Regions from separate parts of the Bradyrhizobium sp. CCBAU 45389 genome, predicted to be linked through region 4. Evidence: predicted binding sites of a transcription regulator. Region 4 holds the regulator's gene; each other region holds the start of a gene.
What was found. Region 4 encodes HrcA, which represses chaperone genes, less so after heat shock. Its sites were predicted from a motif close to GTTAGCACTCNCNNNNNGNGAGTGCTAAC; they were not measured.
Positions count from the first base shown of each region.

Region 1: XH79_RS33695 (co-chaperone GroES) is a predicted target of HrcA. The motif match lies at 5,483-5,511, and genes of this name have one in related genera.
Region 2: XH79_RS42685 (co-chaperone GroES) is a predicted target of HrcA. The motif match lies at 6,677-6,705, and genes of this name have one in related genera.
Region 3: XH79_RS28590 (co-chaperone GroES) is a predicted target of HrcA. The motif match lies at 6,164-6,192, and genes of this name have one in related genera.

Region 1 covers NZ_LBIY01000097.1:174,627-182,634, reverse strand. The annotation lists gene XH79_RS33720 (MFS transporter) at 1-287, opposite strand, end outside; gene XH79_RS33715 (NupC/NupG family nucleoside CNT transporter) at 447-1,697, shown strand; gene XH79_RS33710 (cupin domain-containing protein) at 1,816-2,343, opposite strand; gene XH79_RS33705 (O-linked N-acetylglucosamine transferase, SPINDLY family protein) at 2,560-4,686, shown strand; gene XH79_RS33700 (usg protein) at 4,866-5,153, opposite strand; gene XH79_RS33695 (co-chaperone GroES) at 5,554-5,868, shown strand; gene groL (chaperonin GroEL) at 5,917-7,557, shown strand; gene XH79_RS33680 (B12-binding domain-containing radical SAM protein) at 7,760-8,008, shown strand, end outside.
Region 2 covers NZ_LBIY01000099.1:733,976-741,983, forward strand. The annotation lists gene ppk2 (polyphosphate kinase 2) at 1-675, opposite strand, end outside; gene XH79_RS42665 (transglutaminase family protein) at 1,073-1,936, shown strand; gene XH79_RS42670 (hypothetical protein) at 2,900-3,259, shown strand; gene XH79_RS42675 (DUF3309 family protein) at 3,770-3,934, shown strand; gene XH79_RS43390 (exopolysaccharide biosynthesis protein) at 4,041-4,388, shown strand; gene groL (chaperonin GroEL) at 4,543-6,183, opposite strand; gene XH79_RS42685 (co-chaperone GroES) at 6,323-6,637, opposite strand; gene XH79_RS42690 (hypothetical protein) at 6,981-7,250, opposite strand; partial or broken gene XH79_RS42695 (IS701 family transposase) at 7,437-7,774, shown strand; gene XH79_RS42700 (hypothetical protein) at 7,803-8,008, opposite strand, start outside.
Region 3 covers NZ_LBIY01000095.1:317,897-325,904, reverse strand. The annotation lists gene XH79_RS28615 (ABC transporter ATP-binding protein/permease) at 1-7, opposite strand, end outside; gene XH79_RS28610 (L-lactate permease) at 320-1,984, shown strand; gene XH79_RS28605 (META domain-containing protein) at 2,123-2,521, shown strand; gene XH79_RS28600 (hypothetical protein) at 2,613-3,824, opposite strand; gene groL (chaperonin GroEL) at 4,025-5,656, opposite strand; gene XH79_RS28590 (co-chaperone GroES) at 5,775-6,071, opposite strand; gene XH79_RS28585 (hypothetical protein) at 6,388-6,909, shown strand; gene XH79_RS28580 (protein phosphatase CheZ) at 7,089-7,874, opposite strand.
Region 4 covers NZ_LBIY01000085.1:152,613-160,620, reverse strand. The annotation lists gene XH79_RS15915 (hypothetical protein) at 1-610, shown strand, start outside; gene pncA (bifunctional nicotinamidase/pyrazinamidase) at 896-1,618, shown strand; gene grpE (nucleotide exchange factor GrpE) at 1,768-2,385, opposite strand; gene hrcA (heat-inducible transcriptional repressor HrcA) at 2,495-3,583, opposite strand; gene rph (ribonuclease PH) at 3,764-4,477, shown strand; gene rdgB (RdgB/HAM1 family non-canonical purine NTP pyrophosphatase) at 4,489-5,124, shown strand; gene hemW (radical SAM family heme chaperone HemW) at 5,111-6,265, shown strand; gene XH79_RS15880 (penicillin-binding protein activator) at 6,381-7,616, opposite strand; gene rsmI (16S rRNA (cytidine(1402)-2'-O)-methyltransferase) at 7,956-8,008, shown strand, end outside.

The DNA of each region.
Region 1 (8,008 bases), on a different contig from region 4:
TCCACGAGCTGGCAGAGCTGGACCACGCGCTTGCGTTCGAAGCGATCGGCGGCGTGGCCGGCGACGAACACCAGCAGCGCCGTCGGCAGGAACTGCACGAGGCCGACCATGCCGAGGTCGAACGCCGAGCCGGTGAGGTCGTAGATCTGCCAGCCGATCGCGACCGCGGCGATCTGGCTGGAGAAGCGCGACAGGCTGCGCGAGAGCAGGAAGTACAGGAAGGCGCGGTGGGCGAGGAGCGCGCCGGCGCTGACCGGCGGGTTTGCGGATCTTGGCTGCTCTGGCATCGCCTCTTCGGTCACCTCGGACTGTCCGGCTCTTGATCTGATGGGCCTCCGCGTGGCTGAGACGGGTCCGGTTGTCAACAATGGGACACTTCCGTGGCCGGTCGGCATTGCCTTTGCAACGCACGCGCGGCCATAATCATTGGGGGTTTTGGGGACATCATGCTTCGGCTGCAATCGGCACTCGGCGTTTTCGCATTGCTGTTGATCGCCTTCGCGCTGGCGGAGAATCGCCGCGCGGTGTCGCTGCGCCAGGCGGTGATCGGCCTTGTCGCGACCTTCGCCACCGCAGTCGTACTGCTGAAGCTGCCGGTCGTCGCCCATGCCTTCGGCGCCATCAACGACGCGGTCGGCGCGATCTCGGCGGCCTCGCGCGCCGGCTCCGCCTTCGTGTTCGGCTATATCGGCGGCGGCACCCTGCCCTTCGACCTGAAGGTGCCCGGCGCCGACTTCATCCTGGCATTCCAGGCGCTACCGATCGTACTGGTCATGAGCGTGCTGACGACGCTGCTGTTCTATTGGCGGGTGCTGCCGCCGATCGTGCGCGGCATGGCCTGGCTGCTGGAGCGAACGCTCGGCGTCGGCGGCGCGGTCGGGCTGTCGACCGCCGCCAACATCTTCCTCGGCATGGTGGAGGCGCCGCTGTTCGTGCGGCCCTATCTGGCGCAGATGACGCGCAGCGAATTGTTTCTGGTCATGACCGGCGGCATGGCCGGCATCGCCGGCACCGTGCTGGTGCTCTATGCGACGCTGCTGGCGCCGCTCATTCCCGATGCGGCCGCGCATTTCGTCATCGCCTCCGTGCTGGGCGCGCCGGCCGCGATCCTCGTCAGCCTGATCATGGTGCCCGAGACCTCCGACAAGCGCACCGGCGGTGCGCTGGAGGATCCCGAGATGGAGGTCGCCAGCACGATGGACGCGATCGTGAAAGGCACGACCGCGGGGCTCGAGCTGCTGCTCAACATCGTCGCCATGCTGCTGGTGCTGGTGGCGCTGGTCTATCTCGTCAACGCCATCCTCGGCCTCTTGCCTAACGTCGGCGGCGCCGCGATCTCGCTGCAGCGCCTGCTCGGCCTCGTCATGGCGCCGGTGTGCTGGCTGATGGGATTGCCGTGGGATCAGGCCGTGACCGCCGGCAGCCTGATGGGCACCAAGACCGTGCTCAACGAATTGATCGCCTATGTCGACTTCTCGAAACTGCCACCCGATACGCTGGATCCGCGCTCGCGCCTGATCATGCTCTACGCGATGTGCGGCTTCGCCAATTTCGCCAGCCTCGGCATCATGATCGGCGGCCTGGGGGTGATGGCGCCGGAGCGGCGCGAGGAGATCAACGCGCTCGGGCTGAAGTCGATCGTATCGGGCACGCTGACGACGTGCTTGATGGGGGCGGTGGTGGGGGTGCTGGCGTGACGCCGTAGCCCGGATGGAGCGTAGCGCAATCCGGGACAGCGTCACCGCCGGATACAGCGGCCCCGGATTGCGCTTCGCTCCATCCGGGCTACAAGGCCCGGTCATTGCGAGCGAGCCTCTAGGCCTTCAACTCCACCGTCCTAAACTCCGCCGGCAGGATCACCTCCAGTAGCTCGACGTCGTCCGAATAATCCAGGATCATGTGCTTGATCTTCGGCGGCTGGGTCCAGGCGCTGCCTTGCTTCATCAAGGTCTCGCCCTGGCCGTCCATATAGGTCTTCACCCAGCCCTTGAGCACATAGACCATCTGGAACTCGACGTCGTGGAAGTGCAGCTTCGAGACCTCCGCCGGATCGCAGGGGCCTTGCAGGCGGATCACATGCGCCTGCGCCAGGCCATGGGTCGCATCGGCGATGCCGAGGTCGCGATACTTCGCGTAGGCGCGCAGGCCGTCGGCCTTGAAGTCTTCCTCGCGATGATGGCTGATCGCGATGCGCTGCCTGGGACGTGCGGGCTTCTTCGGTGCGGTGGTGCGGCCCTTTGCCTTCACCGCCTTGCGCGCCGAGGATCGCGCCGCTGCCTTGGTGCCACTCCGCTTCTTCACTGCGGTCTTCGATGCGGGTCTTGATGCCTTTTGCCTGGCCATTGTCTGCCTCCCTGATCTGAGCCGCTCCCGCCGGACGGGGACAACCCGACGGCAGACTAGCCAGTCCTGGACTGGGCAGCAATTGCGGGCTTGGGCCAGCAAGCGCGACGCCCCGTCGCTCGTAGCTTGCCCGAAGCTGTCGTGGCAAACGGCCGTCGTCTCGTATTCGTTCCCTCGCCGATTTAGTCTCGCCGGGAGATTCTGGGGGATTGATTCATGAGCAACAGCGTAGGTCAGCGTGCATTTCACAATGCGCGGCTTCAAAAGCGACAGAAGGCCGAAGTGCTGCCATTGCTCGGGCTGGCCCTCCAGTTGCAGAAGCAAGGGCTTCTCGCCGAGGCCCGGGCTGGCTATCGCCAGGTCCTGCAGCTCGCGCCCAACCAGTTCATCGCGCTGCATATGCTCGGCAGTTTGGAGTCAGACGCCAAGAACTATCAGGAAGCCGAAATTCTGCTGAGCCGGGCAGTCGCCGTGGATCCGCAATCTGCCGATGCTCACATGAGCCGGGGCGTCGCGCTGAACAAGCTCCGACGTCACGATGAGGCCTGCGAGAGCTATCGAAAGGCCCTCGCCTTGCGCCCCAACTTCGCCGTAGCCCTGTCCAATCTCGGCAATGCGAGCGTGAATCTCGATCTTCAGCAAGCGCTCGAGTGCTACGACAAGGCGCTCGCAATCGACGGAAATCTTGCCGAAGCCCACAACGGTCGGGGTTGGGTGCTCTGCCGTCTGCGCAATTATGACGAGGCCATCGCAAGCCTGAACCGCGCGCTGTCGATCAAGTTCGACTATGCCTCGGCGCTGGCGAACCGCGCCATCGCATTGCAGGAGCTTCTGCGATTTGACGAAGCCATGGCGGATTGCAATCGGGCAATCGCCCTGGCGCCCGACGACATGAACGGCTGGCTCGGGCGCGCCTGTGTCTGGCTCCAGATCCAGCAAGTGGCCGAAGCATTGCACGATAGCGAGAAAGCTATCGCGCTCGATCCCGATGCCGTTCAAGCTCACCTGATCCGGGGCGTTTGTCTCTCCACGCTTGGGCAGGTCGACGAGGCCCTGGCCAGTTACGACAGAGCGCTCGAGATCGAGCCTGACTTCCCGGGCGCGATCTCCAACAAGATATTCACGCTCGATTTCGCGGCGGATGCCAGCGTCGAGCAGCATCAGCAGGCGCGGCAGGTCTGGTGGGAGCGGATCGGCAAGACGTTCGCTTCAGAAGCGGCGGGAACGTACGACAACAGCCGCGATCCGGATCGCCCGCTGGTGCTCGGCTATGTCTCGTCGGACTTCAACGCGCATTCGGCCGCGTTCATATTCAAGCCGGTCCTGCAGTACCATGACCGGGCACAGTTTGAGGTCGTGTGCTACTCCTGTTCGTCGAAAGTGGATCCGGCGACCGACGAATTTCGAAAGATCGCCGATCGCTGGCGCGACGCCTCGCAATGGAGCGACGATCGCCTCGCCGCCGAGATCCGCGCCGATGGCATCGATATCCTGATCGATCTGTCCGGCCACACCAAAGGAAACCGCCTCAGCGTGTTTGCGCGCAAGCCGGCGCCGATCCAGGCCCATGGCTGGGGCCACGGCACCGGCACCGGGCTGCCGACGATCGACTATCTGTTCTCGGACCCGGTCGCGATCCCTGCCGCGGTCCGGCATCTGTTTGCGGAAACCGTCGTCGATCTGCCCTGCTTCGTGACGCTGGAACCGCTGCCGATGGAGCTTGCGGGGACGTCAACGCCGGCGATCACGAACGGCTTCGTCACATTCGGCGTCTTCAACCGCATCAGCAAGATTTCAGACCAGGCCGCGCAGGCTTGGTCCCGGATTCTCGAGCGGGTGCCGGGGTCGCGACTGCTGATCAAGGATGTTGCGCTGGACGATCAAATGGTCCGCGATAATCTGCTGGCACGGCTTGCAGCTTGCGGCGTGCCGGCCGAACGCGTCGAACTGCTCGGCACCACCTTGCGGGTCGATCATCTGGCTGCGTTCAATCGCGTCGATATTGCCCTCGACCCGTTCCCGCAGAATGGCGGCGTCAGCACATTGGAAGCCTTGCAGATGGGCGTGCCCGTGGTGGCGAAACTCGGGAACAGTCTGCCCAGCCGCGCCGCCGGCTCCATCCTCTCCGCGATTGGCCTGCCGGACTGGGTCACGGATAGCGAGGAGGCCTATATCGACATCGCGGTGAGCCGTGCGGCTGAGCTCGACGACCTCGACAAGTTGCGCAGCGAGCTGCCCGGACAGGTCAGGGCAGCGCCCGCCTGCAACCCGGTCGCCTACGCGCAAGCGGTGGACGAGGCCTATCGCGCGATGTGGAAGCGCTATTGCAGCAGCGACGCCTGATTGCCCCTCAGGCAGCGGTCACGCTGCAAGCGCGTTCGTAGGGTGGGCAAAGCGACTTGTCCGCCGTAGCTCGAAGAGCGAAGGCGGAAGCGTGCCCACCATTGTCAGATGTCGCGGGAGATGGTGGGCACGGCGCGCAAGAGCGCGCCTTTGCCCACCCTACGAGAGCGCGCCTTGAATCAATGCAGCCGGAATACGCCGTCGACGGCGCGCAGCTCGGCCGGCTTGATCAGCTTGGAATGCGCGACGGTGACCGAGAACAGCGGACCGTCGAGCTTCTCCTGCCAGAAGGCCAGGAAGTCGGTCAGCGCGGGAAATTTCGGAAACATGTCGTAGTTCTGCCAGACATAGGTCTGGAGCAGCGAGGGATGATCCGGCATCCGGTAGAGAATTTGTGCCGTCGTCAGCCCGTAGCCCAGCATCTGTTTCCGGAAGTCCTCGGAAACGCCCCCAACCCGCAGTCCCATGCCAACCTCCTTTGCAGGAGCGCATTCAGGGGGCGGCTTTCCGGTACGCTGCTTACGAGCCACCCGGTGGAGATGCGCTCACATGAGAGAAATGTGACGCAAACTGACAACCCATCTCAAGCCCAAAAGTTTAACAAGCTGTTGAAATTCAATGCGTTAGCAGCAGAGAGAACTCCGTGCTAATACGGCCCCCACGGGGCCTCGAAGAGGCCTCCGAGGCTGGTTAACGATGGGAAAGAGATTCTGGCAGTCCACGCTTCCGGGTGCCGATTTTTCTGCTAGAAGCCCTTGCCCCCGCAAAATTCCTGTCCTATTTCAGCCTCGCCTGTGCTAGCACTCGCGGGCACAGACTGCTAACGCCCAAAAATTCCCATATCGTGCAACTACTTAGGAGGACTGCATGAAATTCCGTCCGCTTCACGACCGCGTCGTGGTCAAGCGTATCGACGCAGAAGAGAAGACCGCTGGCGGCATCATCATTCCCGACACTGCCAAGGAAAAGCCCTCCCAGGGTGAAGTCGTCGCCGTTGGCCCGGGTGGCCGCGACGAAGCCGGCAAGCTGATCCCGATCGACCTGAAGGTCGGCGACCGCGTGCTGTTCGGCAAGTGGTCCGGCACCGAGGTCAAGATCGACGGCGTCGATCTCCTGATCATGAAGGAAAGCGACATCATGGGCGTCCTCGACGTCCCCGCTTCCAAGAAGAAGGCGGCCTAAGAGCCCCCTCTCTCCCTCCAGTCAAACATCATCCAAGGAAAATTCCAGATGGCAGCCAAAGAAGTCAAATTCTCGGTTGAAGCGCGCGACAAGATGCTGCGCGGCGTCGACGTTCTCGCCAACGCGGTGAAGGTTACGCTCGGTCCGAAGGGCCGCAACGTCGTGCTCGACAAGTCGTTCGGCGCTCCCCGCATCACCAAGGACGGCGTCACCGTCGCCAAGGAGATCGAGCTCGACGACAAGTTCGAGAACATGGGCGCCCAGATGGTGCGCGAAGTCGCCTCCAAGTCCGCTGACGCGGCCGGCGACGGCACCACCACCGCCACCGTGCTCGCCCAGGCGATCGTGAAGGAAGGCGCCAAGTCGGTTGCCGCCGGCATGAACCCGATGGACCTCAAGCGCGGTATCGACCTCGCGGTCGAAGCCGTCGTGGCCGACCTCGAGAAGAACTCGAAGAAGGTCACCTCGAACGAGGAGATCGCCCAGGTCGGCACCATCTCGGCCAACGGCGACCAGGAGATCGGCAAGTTCCTCTCCGACGCCATGAAGAAGGTCGGCAACGAGGGTGTCATCACCGTCGAGGAAGCCAAGTCGCTCGAGACCGAGCTCGACGTCGTCGAGGGCATGCAGTTCGACCGCGGCTACATCTCGCCCTACTTCGTCACCAACGCCGACAAGATGCGCGTTGAGATGGACGACGCCTACATCCTCATCAACGAGAAGAAGCTCTCCTCGCTGAACGAGCTGCTGCCGCTGCTCGAGGCCGTGGTGCAGACCGGCAAGCCGCTGGTCATCGTCGCCGAGGACGTCGAAGGCGAAGCCCTCGCGACCCTGGTCGTGAACCGCCTGCGCGGCGGCCTGAAGGTCGCGGCCGTCAAGGCTCCGGGCTTCGGCGATCGCCGCAAGGCCATGCTGCAGGACATCGCGATCCTGACCGGCGGCCAGGCGATCTCGGAAGACCTCGGCATCAAGCTCGAGAACGTCACGCTCAACATGCTCGGTCGCGCCAAGAAGGTGATGATCGACAAGGAGAACACCACGATCGTCAACGGCGCCGGCAAGAAGGCCGACATCGAGGCGCGCGTGGCCCAGATCAAGGCGCAGATCGAGGAGACCACCTCGGACTACGACCGTGAGAAGCTCCAGGAGCGTCTCGCCAAGCTCGCGGGCGGCGTCGCGGTGATCCGCGTCGGCGGCGCGACCGAGGTCGAGGTGAAGGAGCGCAAGGATCGCGTTGATGACGCGATGCATGCGACCCGCGCGGCTGTGGAAGAAGGCATCGTTCCGGGCGGCGGCGTCGCCCTGCTCCGTGCCTCCGAGCAGCTCAAGGGCCTGCGCACCAAGAACGACGACCAGAAGACCGGCGTCGAGATCGTGCGCAAGGCGCTGTCGGCTCCCGCTCGCCAGATCGCGATCAACGCCGGTGAAGACGGCTCGGTGATCGTCGGCAAGATCCTGGAGAACAAGGCCTACAATTACGGCTTCGACTCCCAGACCGGCGAATATGCCGACCTCGTCAAGAAGGGCATCATCGACCCGACCAAGGTGGTCCGCACCGCGATCCAGAACGCTGCCTCGGTGGCCGCGCTCCTGATCACCACGGAAGCCATGGTCGCCGAGCTGCCCAAGAAGGGCGGCGCCGGCCCCGCGATGCCCCCGGGCGGCGGCATGGGCGGCATGGACTTCTAAGTCCGGCCTCTCAGGCACGATACGAAATGCGAAACCCCGGCAGCGATGCCGGGGTTTTTTGACTCTACACGCATAGGTCGCATCCCCTTTCGTCCCGGGGCAACGCGAAGCGCCTCCGGAACGACGTAGACCGCGGCTCGGTCGTCGCAAGATGCAATCAAAACGGGTTGGCGATCGAGCGTTCGCGGGATACCCTCCGCGCATGCCGACGAACAAGACATTCCGGCTTGTTCTCATCAAGCCGTCGCATTACGACAGTGATGGCTACGTAATCCGTTGGTGGCGGGGGGGCCTGCCTTCCAATTCCTTGGCGTGCCTTCATGGCATCGCGCTCGATTGCCGCGAGCGTCAGGTTCTCGGCGCAGATTTCGACATCGACCTTGAAGCGATCGACGAGACCAACCGGAGAGTGCGGGTTGAAGAGCTGGCGCGCTCGATCAAGACGGCCAAT
Region 2 (8,008 bases), on a different contig from region 4:
GCCGCGCTCATAGCAGGCTTTATCGTAAGGAAAAACGACCGCCGGATCGGGTCTGTGGAGACGACGGTGCTTTCCCGGATAGTTCAGCCGCCACAGCACATCGCGAATGATATTAAGCCGCGCATGTTCCTTGTCACCGCCGCGGACCACGGTCCAGGGCGAGGTGACGGTGTGCGTCCGCTCCAGCATCTTGTCCCGTGCTTCGGAATAAGCTTTCCAAAGCTTCTGCGCCTTGGCATCGATGGGGCTCATCTTCCATTGCTTCAGGGGATCCCTTTGGCGGTCGGCGAGCCGTCGCTTCTGCTCCTGTTTCGAAATATCAAGATAGTACTTGAGCAGGGTGATCCCCGAACGCTCAATCATTGCTTCGAAACCCGGCACGGTCTCGAGGAATTCCTCGGTTTCCTCCTTGGTGCAAAAGCCCATGACACGCTCAACTCCAGCACGGTTGTACCAAATGCGATTGAGCAGCACGATCTCTCTTGCCGCGGGCAAGTGCGAAACGTGACGCTGGAAGTACCATGAACACCGTTCCCGATTGCTCGGCGGCCCCAGCGCTACGACGCGGGTATCGCGCGGGCTTAGATGTTCGACAATCCACTTGATCGTGCCATCCTTGCCGGCGGCGTCGCGACCTTCGACGATGACAAGGATACGCTGGCCGCGCTCAATCACGCAGGCTGCAGCTTGACGAGCTCGATTTGCAGCCGGACCAGCAGCGCGTGATACCTATGGCGACTCAAATGTTGCGGAAGTGGTGGCCGGTTCTTCATGGTTCGATCCCTCCTAGTCGCCTCACTATCCAGGAATGTCGCGCGACACGAGGCTGTCCACACATTTGCAGCACGTCACACTTGTCGGATCCTATCGCACCGCGAACTGATGTTGTGCTTGCACATCGACACCCGTTAACATGCCCGTATGAATGAATCGCAGCGTTCTCGCACGGTGCCTCGTCCGGTTTCGGTCGTCTGGATCGACATTTGCATGGGCATCTTCAACTCGGCCATACTTCCCGAGGGGACCACCGGATAAGGGGCCTGGCCAGAGGCCGCCCCGATCGGAGCTTTCGTTGATTATGCTGAAGGTTCTTCACACGACGACTTATCGATTCAACGAACACGTGCACCTGTTGCCGCACCGCTTGATGCTTCGTCCGCGCGAAAGCCGCGAGCTCCGCTTGATTTCGAGCAACGTCACGATGACGCCGCATGCGGCCTTGACCTGGGCGCACGATGTGTTTGGCAATGCAATCGCGACGGCCACGTTTCAGATGACAGCCTCCAACCTGGTGATCGCCAGCGTCGCGGAGCTTCAGCTCGACGCGGTTGCATGGCCGGTGTTCGATATCGCTGTCTCGGCCATGTCTTACCCATTCCGCTATTCTGATGACGATTGGACCGATCTCGGCGCCCTGGCTCTCCCCCAGTACTCGGACACAGCGGGGGTCCTACGAAATTGGGCACAAATGTTCGTTCGAGGAAGTCGGACTGATACGCTGTCGCTGCTAAAGGACCTGAGCGTCGGCGTTTCGGAAGCTGTCCAGTACCAGAGCCGTGAGGATGAGGGTACCCAAACGCCGGTAGAAACGTTAAATCGTGGCTGGGGGTCATGCCGGGATTTCGCGGTGCTGTTCACCGAAGCAGCACGCATGCTCGGGTTTGGAGCCAGGATCGTCTCCGGCTATCTTTACAATCCAGAGCAACAGAGCGTCGGATCGAGCGATGCGGGATCAACCCATGCGTGGGCCGAGGTCTTCGTACCGGGCGCCGGCTGGATCACTTTCGACCCGACGAATCGTAGCCTCGGCGGCTTCAATCTGATCCCGGTCGCGGTCGCGCGCGACATCCGGCAGACGATTCCGGTGTCCGGCAGCTTCGTCGGCAGCATCGGCGCCTTCGCCGGGATGTCCGTAGAAGTTCTTGTCACATCATAGATCGACGCATTGGACCTTCGGCAGCCTTTCTGATCAGTCGTTCAGCTTCAAGGCCCTCACGTTTTCTAGAAGGGCCTTCAGGCTCCTGCTCATGATGGGCATCGCCTATTGCGCCTACTCGTCAGTGGGGCTTGGGCCAAAGAGTGACATTGCGATGAGTGATGCCGTCCTAATCTGATGGCAAATTCCCTTTCGTTAAATTTTCTTGAATGAGCAATTTTGACCATGAGCTCGCGCTGCGTTGCGGCACAATACTTCTCGCCGCCCTGCTCTCGGCATCCATCGGTGATTGAGAGAATGTTTGCGAGGGCCGCAGCTATAGCCAATTGATTCCCGCTAACGGCAACACCCGCTGAATCGCCGCTAGGCAGAATGGAATTGGGCGATTGGCACAATCTGTCGACAGACTTTCGGGGCTGTCACTGATCCACGCGGATCCACACGCAACAAACAAATCGGCGATAGCTGGAACTCTTGTCGGCTTGCCCTGTTCATTCTTTGTCCGATTCCGGACGCATAAGAATTGGTGGATACTATGAAAAGAATTCTATTAGCGACAGTCGCTGTTCTCGCATTCGCTTCTCCGTCATTCGCGGCGGAGACTGGCAAAACCGTTGGCCAATCGCCTTCCTCGTTCTACCTGGCTCAGGATACTGCGACCATGAAATGTCAGATCGTCGAGAGCCAGCCTGCTGCCGGCGGTAGCATGAAGGTTGTCGGCGCCGCTCACACGACAAAGGCCTCGGCAGAAGCGGCTTTGAAGGCCGAAAAAACTTGCGCCAAGTAATCGGTTAAGTCGCGGCGCGAGTACAGAGGCGGGTCTGTGAGTTCGCTTAGAACCACGAATCCTCGGATCCGCCCCCCCACCAGCGCTTCAAGCACCCTGGGTCGAGGTTCTTTATCGGCCAGCGGCACGCAATCGACTTGCCGCTTGAGATGCTCCAAGTTGGAGAGGATACGACCATGAACCAGCAGACAATGAAATACGCGATTGCGGTCGCACTCTTCGGTGCGGCGACGCTCGCCTCGGTGCTGCCTTCGGGGGCAGCTCCGATCTCGCCGAGCACGGCTCTTCTGACACAAGCGGCTTCGTCGTCCGCAGTGACAGAAGTCTACTACCGACGCCACTACCGCGGTCGCGGCTACTACGGCGCTCCGGGGGCCGCAATTGGTCTTGGCATCCTGGGTGCCGCGGCTGGAGCCGCCGCTTATGGAGCCTACGGTGGTAGCTATTACGGGCCAGGCTACGCGCCGGGCTACTATGCGCCAGATTACTACGGCGGCCAGTATCCCTATCGCCGCCAATACTACGCCCCGTATTGAGGGCACGAGCGACGCTGTTTGGGCGTGGCAACCTCTGTCACAGACCATGCCCACTCAACGCGCGCTCGAGCGCACTCGAGCGCGATGGCGCGGCTGCGCCCTTGTGATCCGGTCAACTGCATCGGCCCCTCCCATCCGGGGTCGCCTGCGGACTTTTGCAGGAGTTGGCGAATCGCAAGACAGACAAAACTTGCGCCAGGGAGCTAAAGGCGCGAGCGCGGGGCGGGTCTATCGGCTCGACCAGCAATCCCGAAGCGACTGACTCGTCCCGGCAACGCCACGGGCACCGCCGACCCCGAGCCAAACGATACCAAGGCTGCCTCTCTCAAGCTCAAACTGCCTCCTGCTCCGCGTCCGCCGCGCCGGGTGGCATTTCAATCGAGAAGAAGTAGCACAGCACTTGCCCAGTGATGCCGCCGACAGTCGTCGCCGGAAGCTTGAAGATCGCGCACTCAACTCGGACTACCGTGAGACCCAATATCCACACGGTCCCACCAAAGGAGTCGGACAATGTCGATCGGACTTATCCTCATCATCCTCCTCATCATCTTCCTGCTTGGTGGCTTCAGCGGCCGCTTCGGCGGCTACGGCTACGGCTATGGCCACGGTGGGATGGGGGTCATCGGTACCATCCTGGTCATCCTCGTCGTATTGCTACTTCTGGGTCGGCTCTGACCCTCGCAGGGTCGGCTGTGTCGACCGGGCGCCTCCCAAAATATCCTGTCCCCGGCGTACCGGGTCCCAACGAGCCCCGACCAGCTGAAGCCGACAATGCCCGCCGATGAAGGGGTGTTTGTGCCTGCCTCGGTCCTGCTGCAGCGGCTGCACGACGAGGCACCGGCAAGATCGCTTTACCCTGGGCTGGCTGATGGGTCGCCTACACAAGCACTCCTTCGGCCCTATTATGCTGCTGCTCGCTGTGGTCGCTATTGCACCGGGTGTCTCGATCGTAGCCGGCCTGCTACTCATGATCCCCGCGTCCCAGGTGATCGCGGTCTTCGGTCTAATCACGGGGGCGACCAACCAGGGCGGAGCTATGCACTTCCCAAAATCCAGTAACGGTGGGGTGCGTCCTGACTGGTTTGGTAACAATTCTCACCCGCCACCCGGCTGCAATGCAAAGTGCTGATTTTGAGATATTGCACAAGGCGTCCTCACGGAAATCCGTGAAACGGCGAGAATTCATCACGCTTCTCGGCGGCCGCTTTTTGCTGATTCCTGCAAAAAAGGCCCAAGCATCTCTGCCGGGCCTTCGTTATTGTTGAGCTCTGAACGAGTAGGACTTAAAAATCCATACCACCCATGCCGCCACCTTGAGGCATGCCCCCACCGCCGGCGTTCTTCTTTGGCAATTCGGCCACCATGGCTTCGGTAGTGATCAGGAGCGCCGCAACAGAAGCCGCATTCTGAATCGCCACACGAACGACCTTGGTCGGGTCGATGATGCCCTTGGTGACCAGGTTGCCGTACTCGCCGGACTGGGAGTCAAAGCCGTAGCCATACTGATCCTTCTCCAGGATCTTGCCGACGATAACGGAGCCGTCCTCGCCAGCGTTGATCGCGATCTGGCGGGCCGGCGCAGACAGCGCCTTGCGCACGATCTCGACGCCGGTCTTCTGGTCATCGTTCTTGGTGCGCAGCCCCTTGAGATGCTCGGAAGCACGCAGCAGGGCGACGCCGCCGCCCGGCAGGATGCCTTCCTCGACGGCCGCGCGGGTCGCATGCATCGCGTCATCAACGCGATCCTTGCGCTCCTTCACCTCGACCTCGGTCGCGCCGCCGACGCGGATCACCGCGACGCCGCCCGCGAGCTTGGCAAGACGCTCCTGCAGCTTTTCACGGTCATAGTCCGAGGAGGTCTCCTCGATCTGCGCCTTGATCTGCGCCACCCGCGCCTCTATGTCGGCCTTCTTACCGGCGCCGCTGACGATGGTGGTGTTCTCCTTGTCGATCATCACCTTCTTGGCGCGACCGAGCATGTTGAGCGTGACGTTCTCGAGCTTGATGCCCAGATCTTCCGAGATCGCCTGGCCGCCGGTCAGGATCGCGATGTCCTGCAGCATGGCCTTGCGGCGATCGCCGAAGCCCGGAGCCTTCACGGCCGCGACCTTCAGACCGCCGCGGAGGCGGTTCACGACCAGGGTCGCGAGCGCTTCGCCCTCGACGTCTTCCGCAATAATCACAAGCGGCTTGCCACTCTGGACGACGGCTTCCAGCAGCGGAAGCAGTTCATTCAACTGAGATAGCTTCTTTTCGTGGATGAGGACGTAGGCGTCTTCCATTTCGGCGCGCATTTTGTCGGCGTTGGTGACGAAGTACGGCGAGATGTAGCCGCGGTCGAATTGCATCCCTTCGACGACCTCGAGTTCGGTCTCGAGCGACTTGGCTTCTTCAACCGTGATGACGCCCTCGTTGCCGACCTTCTTCATGGCGTCGGAGAGGAACTTGCCGATCTCCGCGTCGCCGTTGGCCGAGATGGTGCCGACCTGGGCGATCTCCTCGTTCGAGGTGACCTTCTTGGAGTTCTTCACGAGATCGGCGACCACGGCTTCCACCGCGAGGTCGATACCGCGCTTCAGGTCCATCGGGTTCATACCGGCGGCAACCGCCTTCGCGCCTTCACGGACGATCGCAGCCGCGAGCACGGTCGCGGTGGTGGTGCCATCGCCAGCTGCATCTGCCGATTTGGAGGCAACTTCTCGCACCATCTGCGCGCCCATGTTCTCGAACTTGTCCTCAAGCTCGATCTCCTTGGCGACAGTGACGCCGTCTTTGGTGATGCGGGGGGCGCCGAACGACTTGTCGAGCACGACGTTCCGGCCCTTGGGCCCGAGCGTGACCTTAACCGCATTGTTGAGAATTTCAACACCGCGCAACATCCTGTCGCGGGCGTCGACGCCGAACTTAACTTCTTTGGCCGACATCATGATCTCCGTTTTCAACTGTCAAATCCGAAAGACCGCGCGACTCGGCGAGCTCTTTAGGGACGTGAGTTCAACTTGCGGGCCTTATCCTTCTCCTTCGAGACGCTGGCTGCTTGGGATAAGGAAAACAGACTGGCGCTTAGGCGACCTTCTTCTTGGCGGCGGGCAGCTCGGTGAGAACGCCCATAATGTCGCTTTCCTTCATGATCAGTACTTCCTGATCATCGAGCTCGATCTCCGTACCTGACCACTTGCCGAACAGGACGCGGTCGCCAACCTTGAGATCGATGGGCAGCTTGCCGGATTCGTCGCGGCCGCCTGGGCCAACCGCCGTGATCTCGCCCTGCGAAGGTTTTTCCTTGGCGCTGTCCGGAATGATGATGCCGCCAGTGGTCTTCTCTTCGGCTTCGATACGCTTGACCGCAACGCGGCCGTGAAGCGGACGGAATTTCATGCTGCCCTCCTGTTTTCTTGTTGTTGTTGCTTTGGACGAAATGGCAGTCGTGGCCAGCGAGTGCTAATCAGCACATAAGCCGCCGCAAGGGGACGTACAAGACCGTCCCGAAACGATATTCGCTCAGAGCATCACGAAATAGCTGCCAAGACCGCGGCGGCTAAGGATCCGGTGAAGGCCAGCTGTGTGGTGCGAAAGTCGTTGGACGCCGCGTCATCAAATTTGAGAAAGCTTCCCATCGCGCAGGGGCATTGCGTTGTTCTCGACGTGCGCCAGAATACGCCGGACGTCGGTCGCTTCTTGTGCAGCCATTCAGCGGTGCTTGTCGAGATCGAGTGGCTCGTCACTCGCGAGGCGCTTCGGCATCAATGCGCTGAGCGTCAGCCAAATCGACCGGGTTGATGGAAATCCTCTCCACCGTTGAAGTGCGCGGCGGCGCCGCCGGCACCGTGATCATAGTGGCAACCCGGCGAAACGCCTCGAACGACAATCCTTCGATCATCTCCTCATCGGTGATGACCTCGTAGGCACCCGGAGGCAGGAGGCGGTCGATGCCCTTGATCCGGAAGGGATGCTTGAAGGTGACCGTTTCGCGTCGGGAGCGCATGGTCATGATCGGCTATCCTTCAGAAACGGCTTTGCATCGGCGCGATAGTGAAGCAATCCGTTTACAGTGCTTTCTGTGCCGAGATTAGCTATCTCTTTATCATGAGATGGCTGCGAAGTCACCAAACACAAGGCAATACACATCGCGGATTTGTATAGATGCCGGCGGACGAAATGCTTGCTGATGCCAAGTGAAAAAATGCGAGTTGGCGATCGGCAAGCATCGCGACTCGGAGAGAAGAAATGCTATCTCGCAAATCTACCAGCCGAGATAGACTTGCAGCGGTTGGCTACAACCGTCATGGCGCGATGGGACGGTTCTGGCACGGTCTTCATCGTCACGCTCTTATGACGATGGTTGCTTACGCCTTCTTGCAGCACTTCCGCATTGCCAAGACGGGGCGCAAAAATGAAACGACGGCCACCACCTCAGCCCAACCTGCCAGCCGCGCGTCCCGCCATCGTCGCTCTCATTCTTCAGCCATCAGATCCGCGATACGGGTACTGCAGAACACAGGTCAGCGAAGAGCAAGGCGTGAACAAATCTGCCAAAGTCGTGTTAGCGCCCACCCGAAGCACCTTTATGATCGTGCAGGAAACGGGCGATCCGCGTCTTCAACACGGTGGCGTCGTGCGATTTGCCCGAGGCCGCGTGCTCGAAGAGCCTGCGCTGGACGTCAGTAGGCAGATCATTCCATTCGCTGACAAGGGCGGCACCCAGACATTCCAGGACTCTGCGCTCCACATCGCGCAAATCGCTGGCTT
Region 3 (8,008 bases), on a different contig from region 4:
TCTTCACAGAGCTCTGTCTCCTCGAGGGGATGTGCACAAATGCCCTGAGCCAAAGACTTGAGGCAATGGCGGAAACGGGCGCGCTTAGACTAAAGTCGCAAGTTCTGCAAATTGCGTTGGATTGTCGCAGCCTGCAACCCTAGCATGGGCGCGATGGCGCGGGGCGGGGTGCCCCGGGATTTCGCGAGCTTGTGAGCGGAGGGGAACCGCCGCATTCGCGAGGAATTCGCGTCCAATTCGGGGTTATCGCTTCCAGCGAAAAGCAGGCTCGGCTCTCCACGCGGGCCGTCTGCCGCAAACATGCGTGGGGAGGAAGACCATGTGGAATCAAGTCTATGATCCGCTGAACAGCCCGGTGCTGTCGACGATCGCGGCGGCCGTGCCCGTCGTCACGCTGCTGGTCCTGATCGCGAGCGGCCGCGTTCAGGCTCACATCGCGGCCGTCATCGCCGTGATCGTGACCAACCTGATCACCATTCGGGTGTTTGGCATGCCCACGGGCATGTCGATCCGCGCTTCGGTGCTGGGCATCGTCACCGGCTTCTTCCCGATCGGCTGGATCGTCCTCAACGTCATCTTCCTCTACCAGGTGACGGTGAGCACCGGGCGCTTCGAATTGCTCAAGCGCGCCATCGGCGGCGTCACCGAGGACCGGCGGCTGCAGCTGCTGCTGATCGCGTTCTCGTTCGGCGCGTTCTTCGAGGGCGCCTCGGGCTTCGGCACGCCGGTCGCGATCACCGGCGCCGTGCTGATCGGCCTCGGCTTCTCGCCGCTCGCAGCTTCCGGCCTGTCGCTGATCGCCAACACCGCGCCGGTCGCCTATGGCGCGCTCGGCACGCCGATCCAGGGCCTTGCCTCGGTCACCGGGCTCGATCCCTACATCCTCGGCGCGATGGTCGGCCGGCAATTGCCGTTCTTCTCGCTGATCGTCCCCTTCTGGGTGGTGTGGGCCTTCGCGGGCTGGCGGGGCATGAAGGACGTCTGGCCGGCCATCCTCGTCACCGGCGTGTCGTTCGCGGTCCCGCAATTCGTGATCTCGAACTTCATCAATCCGTGGATCGTCGACATCGGGGCGTCGCTGATCTCGATGGGGGCGCTGATCCTGTTCCTGAAGGTGTGGCAGCCGAAGCAGCTCTGGTTGTCGCCGGAGCTGCGCGGGCACGATGAATCGGCGGCGACCATGGCGCCGGCGAAGCCGCTCGACAAAACCCCGCTCACGCAAGCGGAGCTCTGGAGCGCGCTGCTGCCGTGGATCATCGTCTGCATCGTGATGCTGATCTGGGGCAATGGTGCGTTCAAGACTTGGGCGAACTCGATCTTCGTCTGGAACTATCCTGTGCCCGAGCTGCACCAGATGATCAACAAGATGCCGCCGGTGGCGCCGGCGCCGACCAAGGAAGCCGCGGTGTTCGGCTTCACCTATCTCTCGTTCACCGGCACCGGCATGCTGATCGCGGCGATCATCTCGGGCTTCCTGATGGGCGTCGGTCCCGGACGGTTACTGACCGAGTACGGCCGCACCATCCGCCTGTGCGCGATCTCGCTGATCACGATCTCGGCGATGCTCGCGATCGGCACGCTGACGCGGCTGTCCGGCGTCGACGCCACGCTCGGTCTCGCCTTCGCCGCGACCGGCGTGCTCTATCCCTTCTTCGGCACGCTGCTCGGCTGGCTGGGTGTGGCGCTGACGGGATCGGATACGTCGTCGAACATCCTGTTCGGCAACCTCCAGAAGATCACCTCCGAGCAGCTCGGCCTGTCGCCGATCCTGATGGCTGCTGCGAACTCCTCCGGCGGCGTGATGGGCAAAATGATCGACGCGCAGTCGATCGTGGTCGCCTCCACCGCCACCAACTGGTACGGCCACGAGGGCACCATCCTGCGCTTCGTGTTCTGGCACTCGATCGTGCTGGCCTGTCTGGTCGGTGTGCTCGTGACGTTGCAGGCCTATGTCTGGCCGTTCACGGCAATGGTCCTGAAGTAGCAATCGGCGTCTCGCTTCGACGCAAATCCCCGCGAGGTTCGCCCCCGCGGGGATTTTTGCATCCTGCGCAGGCGAACCTTCTCAATGACGCCGCCGTCTTATAGAAGGTGCGGCAAATCAGGTCGGTCGAGAGGTGTCATGGTTTCGCTCAGGCAGATGGTGTGCGCTGTGGTTGCAATGCTCGCGATGTCCACGCTCGCGCGCGCCGAGGAGGGTTTTCCGTTCGGCACCGAGATGACGCTGGAGGCGTTGCCGCAAGCAGGCTCGAAGCGGATTCCGAACATCGAGATCGGCGACAATGGCGAGGTCGTGCTCGAGCTCTGGTGCAAGGGCGGCAAGGGCCAGTTCTCGGTCGCCGGCAACACAGTGATCTTCGTCCCCGGCCAGATCCAGGACCGGTCCTGTCCGCCGGCCAGGGCCCAGGCCGACGATGAGCTGGTCGCAGCGCTCGGCAGCATCGAGACCTGGAAACGCCAGGGCGACGTGCTGACGCTGATCGGCCCCAAGCCGCTGCGCTTTCGCGTGAACGGGAATTGACCGTCAGGTCATTCCGGGGCGCGCGAAGCGCGAACCCGGAATCTCGAGATTCCGGGTTCGACGCTGACGCGTCGCCCCGGAATGACTACGCCTACTTCCACACCGACTTGTCCGCGTCCCAGCGCTGGCCCTTCAACTCCTTGGCGAGCGCCTCGACCGAGCCGTTGTCGTCGGGCAGATCGCCTTCCTCGTCGGCCGAAGCGTCGTCCGAGAGGTTGAGCTTGGCACCGCTGCTCTCGTCGCTGGTCGTGGTCGCGGGGCTGCCGATCCAGAGCATCAGCTTGTCGGTGCTGCCCGGCTTGTCGGGCGAGACGAGCCCTGCGACCTCGATCGTGTCGGTGAGCTCGAGCGCCGGATGATCCTGGTTCGGCCGCTTGAACACCAGCTTGAGCTTGCCGGTCGCCGGGTTGAAGCTTTGCGACACCGGCTTTGCCGCGAGCGTCCTGCTCAGCACGCCGGCAACGGCGGCCGCGAGCTTGTCGCGGTTGATCTTGTCGCCGTCGCGCCAGTCGGCGGCGGGGAAACGGATGGTGCGGTCCATCTCGGTCATGCCCGCGGTCCAGCCTGCCGCGGTGACGCCCGGCATCGCCTTGAATTTTGCCAGCAGCGCGGCTGCTCGCTCCGGGTCGACCGACATGTTGATGGTCTGCTCGCCGGCGCGCAGCGCGTCGCAGCCGACATTGAGGCTCGCCAGCGTCACCTCGACCGCCTGGCCCTTCAGGCTCTTCAGGAACTCGGTCGCCGCGTCCAGCTTGACCTTCACCGCGATCGCCTCGGGCGAGACGTCGGTGAAATCCTTCGGCTGCGACGTGATGCCGTCATCGGAGGTCTGGTTGTCCTGAAACTCCCTCTCGCTGAGATCGGAATTGTCGGGCGAGGTGACCTCGGTCACGGCCTGGCCGATGCTGATCTGGCCGCGGAATTCGAACGTGTCTCCGCTCTGCTTGCGCTGCAGCTTGACGCTGACGGGCGACTTCTCACTGATGCTCTGCGTCGTGCCGGTCAGCGTCTGGCCGGCGACCTGGAGATTGACGACGAAGCGGTCCTTGCGCTCGGAATTCTTCGCGACGGGGTAACAGACGTCGAGCACGGCCGCGGTGACCGTCTTGCCCTGCCGCGTCTCCTTCAGGATCACGTCGGCATTGCCGTCCATCAGCCCGTCGATCGAGGTGAAATAGCGCGTCTCGGTTCCGCCCGGCGCCGTGGCCTTGGGCGACAATTTCATCTGGGCGGAGGCGACTTCGGGCGAGACGGCGAGCAGAGCCGCCAGAAGGGCAGTCGAACAAACCAGGAGCGCGCGCATCGACGAAATCCTCGGGCAGTGGGGCATGATCCGGAAAAGTGTGAAGCGGTTTTCCGAGCGGATCATGCCCAAACAATCAGAATCGGCGCCACCGTAGTGGGTTTTGGCCGCCGGTTGAATCGGAAAAGCTTGGGGCAACGTCGGCAAAAAGAAGGCCGCCCGGAGGCGGCCTTCGTTGGTGGTGTAAGATCAGGATGGGCTCAGAAGCCGCCCATGCCGCCGCCGGCGGGCATCGCGGGCGGAGCGTCCTTCTTCGGCAGCTCGGCGACCATGGCTTCGGTGGTCACCAAGAGGCCGGCCACGGAGGAAGCGTCCTGCAGCGCGGTGCGCACCACCTTGGCGGGGTCGATGATGCCCTTCTCGACCATGTCGACATAGTCCTCGTTCTGGGCGTCGAAGCCGAAGGTCTCGGACTTGTTCTCCAGGATCTTGCCGACCACGATCGAGCCTTCCACGCCGGCGTTCTCGGAGATCTGGCGGATCGGGGCTTCCAGCGCCTTCAGCACGATGTTGATGCCGGCCTGGACGTCGTCATTGGCGTTGGACAGACGGCCCACCGCCTTCTTGGCGCGCAGCAGCGCGACGCCGCCGCCGGGGACGATGCCTTCCTGCACCGCGGCGCGGGTGGCGTTGAGCGCGTCCTCGACGCGGTCCTTCTTCTCCTTGACCTCGATCTCGGTGGCGCCGCCGACGCGGATCACCGCGACGCCGCCGGCGAGCTTGGCGAGGCGCTCCTGCAGCTTCTCGCGGTCGTAGTCCGAGGTGGTCTCCTCGATCTGCGCCTTGATCTGGCCGACGCGGGCCTCGATGTCGGGCTTCTTGCCGGCGCCGTTGACGATCGTGGTGTTCTCCTTGTCGATCACCACCTTCTTGGCGCGGCCGAGCATCTTCACCGTGACGTTCTCGAGCTTGATGCCGAGCTCCTCGGAGATCAGCTGGCCGCCGGTGAGGATCGCGATGTCCTCGAGCATGGCCTTGCGGCGGTCACCGAAGCCCGGCGCCTTCACGGCGGCAACCTTGAGGCCGCCGCGCAGGCGGTTGACGACCAGGGTGGCCAGCGCCTCGCCCTCGACGTCCTCGGCGATGATGACGAGCGGCTTGCCCGACTGCACCACGGCTTCGAGCACCGGCAGCATGGCCTGCAGGCCCGACAGCTTCTTCTCGTGCAGGAGGATGTAGGCGTCCTCGAGCTCGGCGGTCATCTTCTCGGCGTTGGTGACGAAGTAGGGGCTGAGATAGCCGCGATCGAACTTCATGCCCTCGACGATGTCGACCTCGGTGTCGAGCGACTTGTTCTCCTCGACGGTGATGACGCCCTCGTTGCCGACCTTCTGCATCGCCTGGGCGATCATCTTGCCGATGGCGGCATCGCCGTTGGCCGAGATGGTGCCGACCTGGGCGACCTCGGAGGAGGCGGCAACCGGCTTGGCGCGCTTCTCGATGTCCTTGACGACCGCGGCCACCGCGGTGTCGATGCCGCGCTTGAGGTCCATCGGGTTCATGCCGGCGGCAACCGCCTTGGCGCCTTCGCGCACGATGGCCTGGGCCAGCACGGTCGCGGTGGTGGTGCCGTCGCCGGCGAGGTCGTTGGTCTTGGAGGCGACCTCACGCACCATCTGGGCGCCCATGTTCTCGAACTTGTCCTCGAGCTCGATCTCCTTGGCGACGGTGACGCCGTCCTTGGTGATGCGGGGCGCGCCGAAGCTCTTCTCGATGACGACGTTGCGGCCCTTCGGGCCGAGCGTCACCTTGACGGCGTTGGCGAGAATGTCGACGCCGCGCAGCATGCGATCGCGCGCGTCTCCGGAAAACTTGACGTCTTTGGCAGCCATGGTCTGCAATCCCTCGTGTTTCGTAATGTGTCTTGTTTGGTGCTGTGCGGCGGAATGATGGATGCCCGGACCTCCGCGATCCGGGCATGACATTCAGCGGCCGTTCAGGCGGATGGCCTTAGGCCAGAACGCCCATGATGTCCGACTCCTTCATGATCAGGAGCTCTTCGTTGTCGATCTTGACCTCGGTGCCCGACCACTTGCCGAACAGCACGCGGTCGCCGACCTTGAGGTCGATCGGAATCAGCTTGCCCGTCTCGTCGCGGCCGCCCGGGCCGACGGCGACAATCTCGCCCTGGGACGGCTTTTCCTTGGCGGTGTCCGGAATGATAATGCCGCCCTTGGTCTTTTCCTCGGCGTCGATACGTTTGACCACGACACGGTCATGCAGCGGACGAAATTTGGATTTAGCCATGACGTTTCCCTTTGGAGGCTCGCTTCGGAAGTAAGTGGAAGTGGGTGGGGCGGCGCTGCCATTCCCCCTCGTCCCGAGGATCGAACGGCGCGCTTAGCAATCGGGCTTTCCGAGTGCTAATAGTGCGCCCGGGAATATGGCTTGGCCGCGATCCTGTCAAGCAAAGGTGGTTAAGCGATTGGTGAGGCGGATATAGGATGGTGGCATTGGAAACTTGTTCGGGGCGCCGGCGTGTCAAAGGACGTCATTGCTCCGGCAGCGGTTTTGCGCTTGGCTGCGGGAGGGGTGCGGCCATGGTCTTGTTCGGGGGAATGCCATGATCAGTTCAGCTCGCGCGCGCACGGTTGCCAATCTGGCGGCCGCTTCTGGCTTGGCGCTGCTGCTTGGCGCCTGCGGCGGCGGTATGAGCCTGCCGTCCTTCTCATCGTCGCCGCCGCCGCCCGAGGCGGAGCCCGGCGTCGCTCCGGAAATGCCGGCGACCATCCGCGCCGACGAGATCGTCGGCCGCTGGGGTCTTGCCTCGTTCCAGAACCCGGCCGACCGCGCCCGCACCGAGGCCGCGGCGAGGTCCCAGTGCAAGAATCCTTACGTGATCACCGCCGGCTCCTCCGGCGGCGTGATCATGCATCTGGCCGACCAGGCGACGCCGCAGGAGCTGCGGCTGAAGGGCTCGCCCAGCGGCAAGAACTATATCGGGCCGGCGGGTCCGACCCCTGGCGACCAGGACCGCGAGATCGTCTCCTTCGACGGCCGTGTCCTGATCACCCGCTTCATCGACAAGGACGCCGCCACCCGCTACGGCAACATGGTCTACGTCCGCTGCGCGCCGAGGGCGTGATTTTCTGATTGTCGTTCCGGGGCGGTCCGCAGGACCGAACCCGGAACCTCGAGATTCTCAGGTGCGCAAGTGCGCACCATAGTTCACGCTTCGCGTGCCCCGGAATGACAATGTGAGTCCCAAAACAAAAACGCCGGCCTCAAGGGCCGGCGTTTTGCTGTTTCCTATGCCGCGTCCGCTCAGTCGAACAGCGCGTCGATGTCGTCCTGCGAGGCGTGGCCGACGTCGCCGGCGAGCTTGGGGCCGTTGAGGAGCTTCTCGTCCTCGCTGCGCTGGTCGACCGGCGCCGGCACATGGGCCTTGATCGCGTCGACGCCGCCCCAGATCTCCATCATCGCATTGATGTGCTGCTCGATGAACTTCATCGTGCTCATGACCTTGCTGATGCGCTGGCCGGTCAGGTCCTGGAAGTTGCAGGCTTCGAAAATCGAGATGACGCGTTCCTGGATGTCGTCGGCGAGCCGCTTCTGCTGGTCGGCCGAGTCCACCTTGGACATCGCGCTGGCGGCCTGGTCGATCGACTCGGCCGCTTCGAGGATCTGCTGGGTCGCCTGCTCGGTGCCGCCGACCACCGCGCCGAGCTCGCCATTGACCTTGGCCATCTCGCCGCCGTCGAAGCTCTTGCCGTGCAGGGTCGCGATCTCGCGCTTGGTGCGGTCGATGGCGTCGTGGATGAGGTCGAGCTCGACCTTCAGCTTCTCGCACTGCTCGATCTGCGCCCGGTAGGTCTCGAGCATGGTGCGCGCTTCGGACAGCTCATGCGCCGTCGACGCGTCGATCGCCGCCATCGCGGCGCTGCCGGACAGCGGGGCAGCCGTGATGCCCTTCGCCATCTGGGCGCGGATCGCGCGCAACTCGGCCATGATCTCGCTGTGCATCGGCCCTGCCTCTTCAGTTACGTCTAGAATGGGCATCTCGCCACCGGCGATATCCTCGACACGAAAACGTTTGCGGTGAACAGCCATCAGGACACTCCCCCCACCTCACTCACGCGTCTTTTTAGGCAGAAGCGATTTAACACGAAGTTCACAGCAGGAACTGTCGTTGCGGCTGTGCGCGACGGCGCGCAAAGAAGCGATTAACCATCACCGCACCGCGT
Region 4 (8,008 bases):
GGTGAAACGCTATTCGATGATCGTGCCGGGCGCCGGCTTCTCCGGCTATGTCGCGGTGCAGATCCCGGAGAACGCGACCAAGATCTACACCGACGAGGCGGTGCGCCAGATGTTCGCGACCGCCACCACCCGCAAGCAGGTCTCGGCCGAAGAGCAGATCGCGCTGATGCCGTTCAAGATCACCGATCTGGCCGACTTCAAGGACATCCGCACGCTGGCGCCGGGCGCCAGCATCATCCTGGCCGACGGCAACGAGAGCGCAGGCTATGAGTCGAAGCCGTTCATGATCCTCGGCCTGATCGGCGCCACCCCGCAAGCCGCCGACGATCGCGCCCGCTTCGCCCAAGAGGCCGCGCTCCAGATCCCCGGCGTGCGCGAATCCCGCGTCACCATGTCGGAGCCGATCCGCATCAACGGCCAGCAGGGCTTCGAGACCCGGATCGACGGCGTCAGCGGCAAGGACAAGACGCCGGTGACCGTCGTGCAGTGGATCCGCTTCTCGAGCGGCGGTGCCTCGCTGCGCATCATCGCCAGCGCCCCGCGCGACCAGTGGCAGGCCGCCTTCACCCGCTTCCGCGCCGTGCGCGACGGGATCCAGCCGAAGGGGTAGGCCGAGGCGCTCCAACACACTCGGTGTCGTCCCGGCGGAGGCCGGGACCCATAACCACAGGGGGTGGTTGTGTGGCGAGCTCGTAACTCCGAGTCTTCGCAAAACTATCGCTGCGGCGTATGGGTCCCGGCCCCCCACGCGCAATTGCGCGCTAGGCCGGGACGACGACGATTTTGGGTTCGAGAGCCCAACCCCTCACCAATCCCGGCTGCATTTTCGGGCTTCTGTTCGTATACGAACGGAACTAGGCTTCCCCGGTTGGATCATCCTGGAGGGAGACGAACGATGCTGGATCGGCGACAGGTCTTGGCAATGCTTGGAACGACGGCGCTGGCGACCCTCGCGCCAACCGCGCTGTTTGCAGCGGCATCGATCAAGCCGGACGATGCGTCCGCGCTGCTCGTGATCGACGTGCAGAACTGCTTCCTGCCCGGCGGCAGTCTCGCCGTGAAGGAAGGCGAGCAGGTGGTGCCCGTCATCAACAAGATGGCAAAAGCGTTTGCGAACGTGGTGATGACGCAGGACTGGCACACGCCCGGCCACGTCTCGTTTGCGTCGGTCCACTCCGGCAAGAAGCCGTTCGAGACCATCGACCTGCCCTACGGCAAGCAGGTGCTGTGGCCGGACCATTGCGTGCAGGGCACCGATGGCGCGGCGCTGTCGAAGGACCTTGCGATCCCGCACGCCGAGCTCATCATCCGCAAGGGTTTTCACAAGGACGTCGACAGCTACTCGGCGTTCCTCGAAGCCGACGGCAAGACCTCGACGGGACTTGCAGGCTATCTGAAGGGCCGCAAGATCAAGCGCGTCTTCGTCGCAGGACTTGCCACGGATTTCTGCGTCGCCTGGACCGCGCTGGACGCACGCAAGGCGGGCTTCGAGGTCTATGTGGTGGAAGACGCCTGCCGCGGCATCGACACCCAGGGCTCACTGGCGAAAGCCTGGGCCGATATGGCCAAGGCCGGCGTGAAGCGCATCCAGTCCGCGGATATCGCGGTGAGTGCGTAAGGCAGCGTGCGATATTGCAAGACCCTCATCCTGAGGAGCGCGCTTCTTCGCGCGCGTCTCGAAGGATGAAGGCCACGCTGCAACAGCCGGGCCTGCATGGTTCGAGACGCCGCGCAAGGGCGCGGCTCCTCACCATGAGGGTCTGAGACTCAGTTCGTCGCGCCGCTCGACTCATTGTTGTTGGCCGCAGGCGCGGCCTTCGCGCCGCCCTTGGCGACACCGACGAGGGCCGGACGCAGCACGCGGTCGCCGATGGTGTAGCCGGCCTGCATGATCTGCACCACGGTGCCCGACGGCACCGACGGATCGGGCACTTCGTACATCGCCTGGTGGAAGTTCGGATCGAACTTCTGGCCCTGCGGATCGAGCTTCTTCACGCCGTGCTTTTCCAGCGCGTTGAGCAGCGCGCGCTCGGTGAGCTCGACGCCTTCGATCAGCGAGATCAGGCCGGGATCGGCCGTGGCACGGGCCTCAGCCGGAACGGCATCGAGCGCGCGCTGGAGATTGTCGGCGATGTCGAGCACGTCGCGGGCAAAGCCGGTGATGCCGTAGAGGCGGGCGTCGGCGACTTCCTTGGTGGTGCGCTTGCGCAAATTCTCCATCTCGGCCAGCGTCCGCAGCATGCGGTCGCGCGCCTCGGCGGCTTCCTTCTGCAGCAGCTCGACCGAACCCGGCTCGGGATCGTCGGGCATGATGTAGGGTTTTGACACCACGGGCTCGCCGGTCGGCGCGGTCGTGTCTTCGGGTTGCCGGTCTCGATCGGTCATCGGCTCAAATCTCGAACTCGTTTCCAAGGATTGTCAGGAAGGATTGTTGGCCCGGATATCGTGCCTTAAGCGCCGAAAATCAAGCGCCCGTGATCGGCGCAAATGCCGGTCAGCCCCCCAAAAGGCGGCTGACGATGCGGGCGGCATAGTCCACGGTCGGGATCACGCGGGCATAATTCAGCCGCGTCGGCCCGATCACGCCGAGAACACCGACGATGTGGCCGGCGGCATCCCGATAGGGTGAGATGATGGTGGAGGACCCCGACAGCGAAAACAGCTTGTTCTCGGAGCCGATGAAGATCCGCACGCCCTCGGCAGTCTCGGCGCGGCCGAGCAGGTCGATCACGCCGCGCTTGGTCTCGAGATCGTCGAACAACAGGCGCACCCGCTCCAGATCTTCCAGCGCGTGCAGATCTTCCAGCAGATTGGCGTGACCGCGGACGATGAGCTGGCGGTCCTCGTTCTCGCCACCCGACCAGCTGGCGATGCCGGCTGAAATCACCTTCTGCGTCAGCTGATCGAGCTCGGCGCGGGCTTGCCCGAGCGCGGTTTCAAGCTCGAGCCGCGCCTCGGCCAGTGTCCGGCCGCGAATCCGGGCATTGAGGAAATTGCCGGCTTCGGTGATGGCCGAGGAGGGAACCCCCGGCGGCAGCGTCAGCACCCGGTTTTCGACCTGGCCGTCCTCGCCGACCAGGATCACCAGCGCTTTTTCCGGTTCCAGGCGGACGAATTCGATGTGCTTGAGCCGCGCATTGGATTTCGGCGTCAAAACCACCGCCGCGGCGCGGGTCAGGCCCGACAGCCGCGTCAGCGCCTGGTCCAGCGCCGCCTCGACCGACTGGGCCTGGCCGACCGTGGCAAGCTGGCTCTGGATCGACTGCCGTTCGGCCTCATTGAGATCGCCGACCTGCATCAGGGCGTCGACGAAGAAGCGCAGGCCGAGTTCCGTCGGCAGCCGGCCCGCCGAGGTGTGCGGGGCGTAGATCAGGCCGAGCTGTTCCAGATCCGCCATGACGTTGCGAACCGAGGCCGGCGACAGCGGCGTGGCAATCAGGCGGGAAATGTTGCGCGAGCCGACCGGCTCACCGGTCGCGAGATAGCTTTCGACAATTTGACGAAAGATGTCGCGGGAACGCTCGTTGAGCTGGGCGAGGCCTGCGCGCGGCGCGATCAGATGGATCGGATCGTGATGGGCCACAGACGGTAACTCCTCTCAGATGCTCATAATTTGTCCATCCGGGACGGTTCTGACAAGCGTGGCGTTTGCGGGGTGGAAAACCGGGGCGAACAAGCGCCGATCTTCCCCCTTGCCGCCCACCGTCACCCCACCTACAAGCACCGCGAACAGCCTTTTTCCGAGAATTTTGGAGGATTTCCCATGCGGCCAAGCCGCCGTGCGCCCGACGAATTGCGCCCCGTGACGCTGGAGCGCGGCGTCGTCAAATATGCGGAAGGCTCCTGCCTGGTGAAATTCGGCGACACCCATGTGCTGGTCACCGCCACGCTGGAGGACCGCCTGCCGCCATGGCTGAAGGGCCAGGGCCGCGGCTGGGTCACCGCCGAATACGGCATGCTGCCGCGCGCGACCTCCGAACGCACCCGCCGCGAAGCCTCGGCCGGCAAGCAGAGCGGCCGCACCGTCGAGATCCAGCGCCTGATCGGCCGCTCCTTGCGTACCATCGTCGACCTCGAAGCGCTCGGCGAGCGCCAGATCACGGTCGATTGCGACGTGCTCCAGGCCGACGGCGGCACCCGCACGGCCTCGATCACCGGCGCCTGGGTCGCGCTCGCCGATTGCATCAGCTGGATGAAGGCGCGCAACATGATCAAGGCCAACGTGCTGCGCGACAACGTCGCGGCGATCTCCTGCGGCATCTACAACGGCACGCCGGTGCTCGATCTCGATTATGCCGAGGATTCGGAAGCCGAAACCGACGCCAATTTCGTCATGACCGGCGATGGCCGCATCATCGAGGTGCAGGGCACCGCGGAACGCGAGCCGTTCACGGAAACCGAGTTCCTGGCGCTGATGGCGCTGGCGCGCAAGGGCGTCGCGCGTCTCGTGGACTTGCAGAAACTGGCTGTCGCGTAGTCAATAGGCCCATGCACCGCCGAATCACCGGAAAGCTCGTCATCGCCACCCACAATCCCGGCAAGCTCGCCGAGATGAAGGAGCTGCTTGCGCCGTACGGGATCGAGGCGGTGTCGGCCGGTGAGCTCGGCCTGGACGAACCGGACGAGACCGGCAACGACTTCCGCAGCAACGCCGCGATCAAGGCGATCGCGGCGGCGAAAGCGACGAAGCTTCCGTCCTTCGCCGACGATTCCGGCATCGTGGTCGATGCGCTCGACGGCGCGCCCGGCATCTACAGCGCGCGCTGGGCCGGTCCGACCAAGGATTTCAACGCGGCGATGGCGCAGATCGAGCGGCTGCTGCAGGAGCGCGGCGCGAGCACGCCCGCAAAGCGCACCGCGCATTTCGTCTCCGCGCTCTGCGTGGCCTGGCCCGACGATCATCTCGAAGAGGTCGCGGCGCGCGTCGACGGCACGCTGGTCTGGCCGCCGCGCGGCACCGCCGGGTTCGGCTACGACCCGATGTTCCTGCCCGATGGCCACGGCCGCACCTTTGGCGAGATGGAAAGCATCGAGAAGCACGGCCTGCCGCCGCTCGGCCTCGGTCTGTCCCATCGCGCCCGCGCCTTCGTGAAACTGGCGGAGATCTGCCTTGAGCCGCGCTAAGGAAGCCTTCGGCGTCTACGTGCACTGGCCGTTCTGCCTGTCGAAGTGTCCGTACTGCGACTTCAACAGCCATGTCCGCCACGCCGCGATCGACGAGGCGCGCTTTGCTTCGGCCTTCGCGCGCGAGATCGCAACGACCGCCGAGCGCGCACCCGGCCGCGAAGTGACCTCGATCTTCCTCGGCGGCGGCACGCCGTCGCTGATGCAGCCTTCAACCGTCGGCGCGGTGCTCGATGCCATCGGCAAGCACTGGACCGTCGCAGGCGACGTCGAGGTGACGCTGGAAGCGAACCCGACCAGCGTCGAAGCCACGCGCTTCGCCGGCTATCGCTCAGCCGGCGTCAACCGCGTCTCGCTCGGCGTGCAGGCGCTCGACGATGCCTCGCTGAAAGCATTGGGACGCATGCACAGCGCGCGCGAGGCGCTCGATGCCGTCGCCATCGCGCGCCGCTCATTCGACCGCTATTCGTTCGACCTGATCTACGCCCGTCCCGACCAGACGCCGGCGATGTGGGCCGATGAGCTGCGGCACGCGATCGATGAAGCGGCCGAACATCTGTCGCTCTATCAATTGACGATCGAGGAAGGCACGCCGTTCTTCGGCCTGCACCAGGCCGGCAAGCTGAAGACGCCGGACGAAGCGGTCGCGCGCGCGCTCTACGACGTCACGCAGGAGACCTGCGACAAGCTGGGGCTACCCGCCTACGAGATCTCCAACCACGCACGACGCGGCGCCGAGTGCCGGCACAATCTGGTCTACTGGCGCGGCGACGAATATGCCGGCATCGGCCCGGGCGCACACGGCCGTCTCGACATCGATGGCGTGCGCCATGCCACCGCCACCGAGAAGCGTCCCGAGGCCTGGCTGATGCGGGTCGAGACCAACGGCCACGGCGTCATCACCGACGATCTCCTCAACAGCGAGGAGCGCGCCGACGAATTTTTGCTGATGGGACTGCGTCTCGCCGAAGGCATCGACCCCGCGCGCTACAAAGCGCTGTCAGGCCGCCCGCTCGATCCCAAGCGCATCGCGCTGCTGCGCGAGGAAGACGCGATCACGGTCGATGCGACGGGACGGTTGCGCGTGACAAGCAGCGGTTTTCCGGTGCTGGATGCGGTGGTTGCGGATCTCGCGGCGTAACGCGATGCCGTAGGGTGGGTTAGCGAAGCGTAACCCACCACTGTCTGTCTCCGCAGAGGTAGAAGAGGTGGGTTACGCCTTCGGCTAACCCACCCTACGGCACCGTCGTCCTGAACTAGGCCCCAAAACTCTTCGGCGAGCCCGCGACCGCAACGCCGCCGCCGGTCGTCACCTTCATCACCGCAAGGCCGCGTTCATTGGTGCCGTCGGGGCGGAAGCGGAACAGGCCGTCGATGCCGGCGAAGCCCGAAGGATTGGTGAGCACATCGGAGGAGAAGCGCGTGGGCCCTTGCGTGCGCGCCAGCGCGGCGACGAGCGCGACCGCATCATAGGCGAGCGTCGCGGTGCGGATCGGCTCGGCGCCGTACTTCGTGCGATAGCGGCCCGAGAACGCGCGAAAGCCGGCCGGATCCGGCGCGGCGTAGAGGCCGCCCTGCAGCGCCGAGCTCGCATAAACGCGCGGATTGTCCCACAGGCCGGTGCCGAGCAGCTGGATGTTGCGCAAATTCGCACCCGCCGCGGTCATCGCATCCGCGACCGTCACCACCGCATCGCCGTCGTCGGCAATGAACAGCGCGTCCGCGCTGCCGAGCTGCTGCGCCACGGTGCGTGCCGGCGTGGCGCGATCGGCGCCGTATTTCTCGAACGCGACGATGCGCCCGCCGCGCCGCGGCACCGCCGCCTTCACCGCGGCTTCGACCACATTGCCATAGGCATTGTCGGGCACCAGCACGGCGACGGAGCGCTTTCCGATGCTGGCGGAATATTCAATGATGCGGTTGACGTCGGACTCCGGCAGGAACGAGAGCAGATAGACGCCGCGGCCGGCGATGCTGGAGTCGGTCGAGAACGCGATCACCGGGATGTTGCGGGTGCGCGCGACCTGCGCCACGGCCGGCACGGATTGCGCGAACAGCGGCCCCAGGATGATCTCGGCGCCCTCCTCGACAGCCTGCTGCGCGCCGGCTTGCGCGCCCTGCGGGCTGCCATTGTCGTCCTTGATCAGCAGCTGGATGTTCGGGTTCTGGAACTCGGCCAGCGCCATCTCGGCGGCGTTGCGCATGGACTGCGCGGCAAGCCCGGCATTGCCGGCCGCCGAGAGCGGCAGGATCACCGCGACCTTGACCCCGCCGCTGCCGGCGGTCGTCGCCTGTTGCGGGGGACCTGCCGGCTGGGCCGGCGGCGCGGAGGAGCTGGAGAACGGATTGGAGAACTGGCTGAGGCTCTGCTGCACGCCGGCGCAGGCCGACAGCAGGGGCGCCCCCAGCAACAGGCCGAGCGCACTGCGCCGGGTCGCTCCCGACGATCGGGGGCCCGGAACGGGAGATTTTGGATGACGCGGGCCCAGCATGACAGCTTCTCTTCCGGCCGGCTCTCGCCAGCCGGTCACAACATTCTTTGCCGCGACACAAGTCGCGGATTCAGGCATAGTGTCGACAAATAGTTAACCAAAACAAAAGGATAATGACCGCTTAACGCGGCTGCCTTCCCGTCCTGGCCAGCTGTTCGCCGTTCGTCGCGTAGCATCAAGGCGGCGTTTCCGTCGCGAATATGGCACGAGGGCCCTCACTCCCCCTCGACGTGACCTTGGGTCGATCACATTCCCGTCCGTTCCTCGCCCCTCACCTCAGCACGATCTTTTCGAAGAGCAGTTCCCAGCCCTGCGGATCGTGCCTAAGTTGACTTCATTATGCGCGCAAAGCCGGCCCCGATAAATACGCCTGAAGGCCCAGACGCCGCCCC